Regions from separate parts of the Nocardioides sp. AN3 genome, predicted to be linked through region 2. Evidence: riboswitches for the same ligand, from Rfam matches in the RefSeq annotation. Region 2 holds a riboswitch; the other holds the start of a gene.
The links. A riboswitch is a leader RNA that binds a small molecule or an ion and turns the genes downstream of it on or off. The one in region 2 is predicted to bind cobalamin.

Region 1 (4,407 bases), on a different contig from region 2:
GATCATGAGGGAGCCCGTGAGACGGCGCTGTGCCGCGGTGGCGTCACCCGCGCGGCCGTAGCCGCGCGTGTCCATGCCCGCAGCGAGGGTGAGCGAGCGCTCCAGGGCGTCCTCGAGCACGGGGACGACGAAGCGGCGCAGACGGCGCACGCCGCGCGACCGCTCACCGACCTCGGCGCGCAGGCGCTGAGCACGGCGGACCCGCTGGACACTCTCGGCCAGCTGCGGCAGGACGCTGACGGCGACGACGACGGCGGTGCCCACCTCGTAGAGCGCGGCCGGCATGCTGCGCAGGAGCCGCTTGGGGTTGGCGAGGGAGTTGGCCGCGCCGACGCAGATGACGATCGTCGCGAGCCGGAGCCCGTCGTAGAGGCCAGCGAGGACCGACTCCCGCGTCACCGGCCCCAGGAGCGTGATGCCGAGGACCCAACCCGGCAGCGGGATCTGCGGGAGGTGCACGATCACGGTGCCGCCGACCGCCCCACCCAGCAGGATCCGGAAGACCACGCGGATGGCGACGATGACCGCCCCGGCGATGAGGTAGATCCGGAACGAGCCGGCCCACGGCTGGTCGGAGCGCCTGGCGCTGACCACCACCGCTGCGGCGCCGATCAGCATCAGCAGCAGCCAGGGGTTGGTGGTCTGGGAGGCGTACGCCGCCAGCCCGATCGCCCACAGCCACCAAGCGACCGGGTGCAGATCGCGGGCGATCCTCGTCATCGGGCGGTCATCACAGGGTCATCGCAGAGTCATCGCCGGCTCATCGCGCCCGTCTGGCCCAGGCGATCCCACCGGCCGCGGCCGCCAGCACCGCGATGAGCACGGGCGGGACCCAACCGGGCATGCCACCACTGCTCTCGCTCGACGCCGGCGTGATGGCCGCCTCCGTCGTCGGGCTCATCGATGCGCTCGGGGTCGGGTCGGCGCTCGTCGTCGCGACCGCGATGGCCGAGCTCGATGCGGGTGACGGCGACGACTTCGGCCCGGGCTTGCGCGATGGGCTGGCCGACGGCGCGGTCGTCGTCGCACTCGCGCTCGGGGTCGTGGGGCCCTTCGGTGCGACGCTGCTGGTCGCGCGGGTGGCTGGCGCCTTCGAGGGCCGTGGCGTGCGGGTGTTGCTCGGCTTCGGCTTCGGCGCGGTCGAGGCCGATCGCGTCGGGGTCGAGCATGAGCCGGTCTGACCGGGCTTGCGCGGCGTGCCGCTGCACTGCCAGGCGAGCGCGACGGAGTCGCCGGCGCCGACGGCCTGCGAGTAGACGCCCTGTGAGGCGTAGACCCAGCCCTTGCCGTTGTCGACGAAGAAGCCCCAATAGGACGTCGTCGTGAAGCAGCTGCCCTGCGACGGCTTGCCGTTGACCTTGCAGACGACCCCCGGCTGTCCGGTCAGCCGACCGAGGGAGACGCCGGCGCTGGTGAACGCCTTGTCGGCGGTCGATCCGGTGCCGCACCCGGCCGCCGTGCCGCCACCGAGCGCGCCGTAGTCGACGACGACGCTGACCTGCTCCGCCGAGCACGACGCTGCCTGAGCCGGTGCGGAGGGCAATGCCAGCGTGGCCGCCGCGGTGATCATCACCGCGGCGACCAGCTTGGCCATCGTGCTCAGCGGGGCCATCGTCAGCAGCCGCGGAGGAAGCGCAGCGCCGGGCCGGCCTGCGCCGTGGCGCGACGCCACTGGTCCTGGGACGTGGTGGTGATCCCGGCGGCTCGAGCGGCGGCGAGGGCGGTGGCGTCGTACGCGATCGCGCCGTGCTCGTGCGCGAGCTTGTCCGTGGCGTTCTTGCTCGTCACCTGCAGGCGCTTGACCCAGGAGGCCGCCTTGCGGGCCTGCTTGCAGGCGCCGACCTCACCGAGAGCCCAGCCGGCAAGCCCGGTGCTGTTCGCGTTGGGGGTGGCCGTCGTCGGGCCACCGATGAAGGACCCGTCGTGGCGCTGGTGACGCTTGAGCCAACGCGTGGCCTTCGCGATCGAGGCCCGGACCCCGGCCGAGGGGTGCTTGATGCTGTGCAGGCTCAGCAGGGCCAGCGAGGTGGTGTCGGGGTCGGGCGCACTGCCGACGACGTCTCCGGGGACGCACTTCTGCGACGAGGACGAGGCGGCCGAGAAGGTGAGCCGGAAGTAGCCCGCCGAGCACTGCTGGGCGAGCAGGAACCGCACGACGATGCGCGCTCGCGGCGAGCCGGCGTCGGAGAGTGCCCGTGCCGCGAGCGCCTGCCCGACGGTGTTGGCGTAGTCTGCCGAACCCGCGTCATGGATCCGCCCCTTGGCCGGGCCGGACGTGATGACCCGAGCGTTCAGACGCTTGATCAGGTTGACGCCCCCGAACGAACGAGGGTTGCCGCCCAGCGTCTTGGCCGTGACCGCCGCCTTGGCGACGGACCCCGCGAACACGTCGCTGCTGGCGCCGTAGTCGACGCCCGTCGTCCAGCTGTTCACGTGCGCGGCGAGCGTCCGCCGCGTCTTCGTGAGCGCCTTCTTGTGACCACCGATGGCCTTGAGCGCGACAGCCGTGTCGGCCGTGAGCCCGTAGTCGTCGAAGTCGTACTGGCTGTTGTGCACGACGCCGGTCGAGATCTGTCGAGCAAGCCAGGAGCCGGCCTGCGCGGAGGGCGTCGCCGCCATCGAAGGCGAGGAGAGAGCCGGGATCATGAGCAGTCCACCGGTGAGGGCGGCGGCTGATCGGAGGAGGAGTCGCATGGTTTCCTTCCCGCTGCACCAGCGGGAGGGCCTCGCGAGCACACCCGCTGTTGTCCGCGACAGCGTGGTTGTCAGGACGCGTCGCGGCGGGTGGTCCGACTCGCCCCTGGGCAGGGGCACACGGTTGCGGGTCAGTGCCGGACTCTCACCGGCTTCCCCCACGCGCGGGCGTGATGAATGTGGAGATGTAGCGGCCGAAGCCTAACCCCGCAGTCAGTCCCAGACCCAACCCGCCCTCTCAGCCCTTGGCCTCGCGGGGATCGCGGGGATCGCGGACGGACACGGCCGGCGTGCCCTCGTCGCGCAGCTCGAAGAGCTCCGTCGCGGCCAGCAGCTTCGTCAGCGTCGCGTAGCCGTAGTTGCGCCAGTCGAGCGAGGACTGGTTGCGGATCTTCTGGCCGACCTTCGACACCGCCGCCCACCCGTCCTCCTCGGCGGCTCCGCGGATGGCGCTGCGCAGCAGCCGGACGAGGCCGGAGTTGCCCTTGAGGTCGCCGCTGGGGACCCTGGCGCGCCCGTCGGAGGTCGGTTCGGCGTCGGCGCTCCGGTTCTCGTCGGCGTCCACCTCGGACTCGTCCTCACCGAGCCGGTCGACCACGGTGAACCGGGTGCAGGCGCTCTGGAACGGCGCCGGCGTGTTCGCGCGGCCGTAGCCGTAGACGGCGCGGCCCTTCTCTCGCAGGTAGTGGACGAGCGGGGTGAAGTCGGAGTCGCTCGACATGATCGCGAAGGCGTCCGGTGAGGCCGCGTGGAGCAGCTCGACCGCGTCGATGGCCAGCGCCATGTCGGAGGCGTTCTTGTGGGTGGTCAGGTCGAACTGCTGCATCGGACGGATCGCGGCCCCGTGCAGCTCCTCCACCCACCGCTTCAGGTTGGGCTTGGTCCAGTTGCCGTACGCACGGCGGATGTTGCACTCGCCGTACTCGGCGAGGTCGTTGAGGATCGAGTCGATCTTCGAGGCATCCGCGTTGTCCGCGTCGATGAGCAACGCGATCCTGAACGGCTCCGCCACGTCAGGAGAGCTTCTCGAGGATCAGCTCGCGCACCCGGCCGGCGTCGGCCTGGCCACGCATCTCCTTCATGACCGCACCGATGAGCGCACCTGCTGCGGCGACCTTGCCGTCCCGGATCTTGTCCGCGACATCGGGGTTGGCGGCGATGGCGTTGTCGACCGCGGCCGACAGGGCGCCGTCGTCGGAGACCACGGCGAGCCCGCGGGCGGCGACGATTTCGGCGGGCGAGCCCTCGCCGGCGTACAGGCCCTCGAAGACCTGGCGCGCCAGCTTGTCGTTGACCGTGCCGGCCTCGACGAGCTTCTGCACCTCGGCGACCTGCGCCGGCGTCACCCCGACGTCGGTCAGCTCGACGCCCACGTCGTTGGCACGGCGGGCGAGCTCGGAGAGCCACCACTTGCGGGCGGCCTGTGGCGCCGCTCCGGCGGCGACGGTCTCCTCGATGAGCGCGAGCGCTCCGGCCGCGGCCGCGTCGCGCATCTCCAGGTCGGAGAAGCCCCACTCGGTCTGCAGCCGGGCCCGGCGCTCGGCCGGCGGCTCGGGCAGCGTGCCGCGCAGCTCCTCGACCCACTCGCGCGACGGTGCGATCGGCACCAGGTCGGGCTCGGGGAAGTAGCGGTAGTCCTCCGCATCCGACTTCTCGCGGCCGGGCGACGTCGTGCCGGTGTCCTCGTGGAAGTGGCGGGTCTCTTGCAGCACC
Region 2 (4,407 bases):
AGAGCGACATCACGGCGAAGTCCGCCCCGATGGGCGCGCCCGCGCGGGCCGCGACCGCCTGGACGGCGCTGACGCCCGGCAGGACGCGGATCGGGACGCCGTGGTACGCCGGATCCTCGGCCGCCTCATACACCGCCGCCGCCATGCCGAAGACCCCTGCGTCACCGCCGGAGACCACCGCGACCCGCTCCCCCGCCTTGGCCAGCTCGAGCGCGTGCCGGGCCCGGTCGACCTCGACGGTGTTGCCCGACGCATGCCGCACCAGACCGACCCGCTGGGGCACCCGCGCGACGTAGGGCGCATAGCCGACGACGTGGTCGACCTCGGCCAACGCCGCCGACGCCTCCGGCGTCAGCCAGCCCTCCGGCCCCGGGCCGAGCCCGACGACGAGCAGCTCGGCGGGAGGGGTCTCGATACGCTCGCTGGCGCTCGCTACTCGACCAAAGGGATCGCTGGCGCTCGCTACTCGACCAACGGAATCGCTGGTCGAGTAGCCCGAGCCCTTGGGCGAGGGCGTATCGAGACCCCCGGCGCCCTCCCGCGACCGGCGGCCGTTCAGCGAGTCGCCGGTGACGACGATGAGCGAGAAGTAGGGCACCGAGTCGGCGTCGACCTCGGCGACCGGCAGCCAGCGCTGCTCGGCCATCGAGGCCCGCTCGACGTAGAGCGCGTGGTCGAGCCGGCCCGATGCCTCCAGTGCACGACGGACGGCAGGGAAGGTCCGGCCGAGCTTCATGATGACCGCGGCGTCCGTGTCGGCCAGCCGTCGGGCGAGCTCCGGCTCGGGCATCGTCCCGGGCAGCACGGTCAGCACGTCGGTCTGCCGCACGAGCGGACTCGCCGCGACGGCGGTCGCCGCCACGAACGCGGGCACTCCGGGCACGATCTCGGTCGGGTAGCGCTCGGAGAGCCGGTCGTGCATGTACATGTAGGACCCGTAGAAGAGCGGGTCCCCTTCGGCGAGCAGTACGACGTCGCGACCGGCGTCCAGATGCGCGGCGAGCCGGGCGGCCGACTCCTCGTAGAAGTCGGCGAGGGCGCCGGCGTACCCGCCCGGGTGCTCGGTCGCACCGGTCGTGACGGGGTAGGTCAGCTGCTCCTCGATGACGCCCGTGGGAAGGACCCCGGCAGCGATGCGCCGCGCGTGGGACTCCTTGCCGACGCCGGCGTGGTAGGCGACCACGTCTGCGTCGGCGATGAGGCGGGCCGCCTTCAGCGTGATCAGCTCGGGGTCGCCCGGCCCGACGCCGACCCCGTGGAAGCGGCCGGTGCCGCCGGTCGCGTGCGTGGTGCTCATTCGGTCTCCTGGGCGAGCGCATTGAGTGCGGAGGACGTCATCGCCGACCCGCCGCGGCGGCCGCGGACGGTCACGTAGGGCAGGTCGATGCCGTGCTCGGAAGAGAAGTCGATGAGGGCCTGCTTCGACTCGGCGGCGCCGATGAAGCCCACGGGGCAGCCGACCAGCGCCGCAGGCCGCGGAGCGCCGTCGAGGATCATCTCGAGCAGGTGGAACAGGGCGGTCGGCGCGTTGCCGATCGCGACCACCGCTCCCTCCAGGCGCGGCTCCCACAGGGAGACCGCTGCCGCCGTGCGCGTCGTGCCCCACGCCCGGGCCAGGTCCGGCACCCGCGGGTCGTTGAGGAGGCAGAGCACCTCGTTGTCCCGCGGCAGGCGGCTGCGGGTGACGCCGGTCGCCACCATGGTGGCGTCGCACAGGATCGGCGCACCGGCCTCGAGCGCGGCGCGTGCGGCGGCGACGAGCCGTGGATGGACGAGGAGGTCGTCGGCGAGGTCGACCTGGCCGCTGCCGTGGATCATCCGGACGGCCAGCTTCTCGGCATCCGCCGGCACCGCACTCAGGTCGGCCTCACGTCGGATCGTGGCGAAGGAGTCGACGTAGATGGCGGGTCCGCTGTCGACGTACGGATAGTGGCGCTGCGGCCGACGCAGCCCGCGCCCGGTGTCATGCAGCTCAGGCATCGGCGCGACCGTTCCTGGTCTCGGGGGCAGGGATCAGGACGCCACGCCATGGTGTGACGACGACCTCTGACACGCCGGAACCGATCTGCTCGAGCACGAGCCGGTCCAGGCCGTCGCCGGCGGGGAGGTGACGGCCGCCGGGCACGTCGCCGATGGGCAGCGCACCGATCGGCTCGGGTACGCCGGCCGCGGGCGGCGATCCCGCCGCGAGGGGCGACTCGAGCTCGACGACGTGCCAGGGCGCCGTCGGGCCGCTCCCCCGGCGGTGGACGAACGAGTCCGCGAGGCCGACGAGAGCCGCGGCGGCCTCGGGCAGCGCGACGACCTCGCCCCAGCCGTCGCCCACCCGCAGCTGCGCGGTGCCGCTGTCGAGCGCGACCAGCCCGAGGTCGCAGGAGCGGTCGACGAGATCGCCGCGACCGTCGTCGAGGACGAACAGGAAGCGCCCGGGCAGCGTGGCCAGGCGGGGGTCCGCGCGGATCAGTCGGTCGAGGTCGAGCGCGACCGGCCGCAGGTCGGCGCGGCCGCCGGCCAGACCGGTCTGCGGCGAGACCATCACGTTGCGCACCAGCTCGTGGGTGCGCGTCGGCAGGAGGCCGGTCGCCTCGAGGGCGGCCAGGACGGCGCCGTCGAGCGGGCCGTCGAGACAGCCACGAGCGCCCGGCAGCCCTCGCAGCTGCAGGTTGGCCCGTCCGGTGAGGTGGACCCGCCCGTCGCCGTACCGCTCGGCGACCGCGACGAGCGCCCGCAACGCGTCGGTCCTCACGCGTCCTCCGACGAGGCGCAGCCGCACGAGGAGGCCGTCCTCGGCGTGCCAGGGTCGGAGCGCGCCGGGACAGCGGTCCTCGCGAGTGCGGGCGGTGGCGAGCGGGGGTGTCACGCCGGTCATGACAGGCACCTGTTCTGGTCAGGGGCCCGTGCGCGGGACCCGCGGAGACCTGGCGGCGGTTGCCGCTAGGACCAGCAGGTCTTCGGACTCGGGATCGTCCGGCGCGGAGCGCCTTCCCGGAGCGAGGCGCTCCAGTGGCTGCCGTGGTGGCGTGCTCCGGCCGTCACCCTCACCGCTGCGCGTCAGTCCCGGACTCTCACCGGGTTCCCTGACTCCACGAGGTGGAGCACGACTGGCGGGCCCACACTACCCCGACCCATCGGTGCGTCAGCGCACCGGATCGTCCCACTCGTGCGTTACGTTCCCCGCGTGACACAGATCCCGCCCGGCTGGCATCCCGACCCCGCTGGTCCGACGCCCGGTCAGCCGCCGATGCTGCGCTACTGGGACGGCACCGCCTGGACCGAGCACGTCGCGCCCGTGCAGCCAGCGCCGGCGCCGTATGGCCAGCCCTTCGGCCAGAGGCGGGTGCAGCCCTTCGGGGCGCCGTACGGCGTCCGCGCGGCTCGGCCCGGTCCGACGACACCGGATGGGCAGCCGCTGGCGGGCTGGTGGTGGCGTGTCCTGGGCTATCTCATCGACACGGTCATCGTCGGCATCGTCGCCGACCTGATCTCCGTGCGCTCCCAAGCCGACCTGCAGCGTGACCTCCAGACGCTGAGCGACGAGCTGCAGCGCCGCTCCGACGCGACCCCGTCCGATCCGCAGTTCGGGTTGTTCCTCGACGGGATGGCGAAGGCCTTCCACGACCACGCTCTGGGCCTGTTCCTGCCGTCCCTGGTGGTGGGGCTGCTCTACTTCGGCGTGCTGCTGCGCTGGCGGGGCGCCACCGTGGGGCAGCTCGCCGTCGGGCTGCGCGTGCGGCTGCGGGACACCCCAGGGCGTCTGCCGTGGGGTGCGATCGCCCTGCGGGTCACCGTGCAGGTGCTGATCGCCAACCTGTTGACGCTGCTGGCGTTCGCATCCGGCTCGTTCGCCGTGTTCGCCCTGCTGACCCTGGCGGCGTCGGTCTTCTCGCTGCTCAACTACCTGTGGCCGCTGTGGGACGACAAGCGTCAGGCACTGCACGACAAGGCGGCGCGCACCAACGTCGTGCGGGTCCGGTGACGGGTCGGACGCAGGCAGGCGCGGCCGAGTCAGCAGCGCGCCTGAGTCAGCTCCTCGCCTGAGCCGACTTCCTCCGATTCGCCTTCTTGATCGCCTCGACCAGCTCGTCCTTGCTCATCTTCGAGCGGCCCGCGACGTCGAGCCTGCGGGCGACCTCCATCAAATGGGACTTGGTGGCGTTCGCGTCGACGCCCTCCGACGTCTCGCCGCCCCGCCGTGCCGCGGCCCCGGACTTCGCCGCCTGCTTGTCCGACGGTCCCTTCTTCGCCTTCGGCTCCCAGTGGTCGCCGACCTTCTCGAAGCTGTGCTTCAGGGCACTGAACGCCGTGCGGTGCGCGCGTTCGCCCTCGCCGTACTCCTTCACCGCAGAGTCGTGTGCCTCGATCCAGGTCCGCTGCGCCTTCTTGGGCGAGCGCTCGAGGGTCGAGGGC

Region 1: another riboswitch for cobalamin. It lies ahead of ACYQ1K_RS10475 (hypothetical protein); the one in region 2 lies ahead of ACYQ1K_RS16205 (nitrite reductase).

The regions. Positions count from the first base shown of each region.
Region 1 is NZ_BAAIGC010000007.1:81,148-85,554, reverse strand. It holds gene ACYQ1K_RS10485 (energy-coupling factor transporter transmembrane component T family protein) at 1-720, opposite strand, end outside; gene ACYQ1K_RS10480 (hypothetical protein) at 761-1,612, opposite strand; gene ACYQ1K_RS10475 (hypothetical protein) at 1,615-2,694, opposite strand; cobalamin riboswitch at 2,763-2,908, opposite strand; gene ACYQ1K_RS10470 (NYN domain-containing protein) at 2,933-3,706, opposite strand; gene gatB (Asp-tRNA(Asn)/Glu-tRNA(Gln) amidotransferase subunit GatB) at 3,708-4,407, opposite strand, start outside.
Region 2 is NZ_BAAIGC010000014.1:44,595-49,001, forward strand. It holds gene ACYQ1K_RS16195 (precorrin-2 C(20)-methyltransferase) at 1-1,297, opposite strand, end outside; gene ACYQ1K_RS16200 (precorrin-8X methylmutase) at 1,294-1,980, opposite strand; gene ACYQ1K_RS16205 (nitrite reductase) at 1,973-2,869, opposite strand; cobalamin riboswitch at 2,926-3,121, opposite strand; gene ACYQ1K_RS16210 (RDD family protein) at 3,179-3,976, shown strand; gene ACYQ1K_RS16215 (ChaB family protein) at 4,023-4,407, opposite strand, start outside.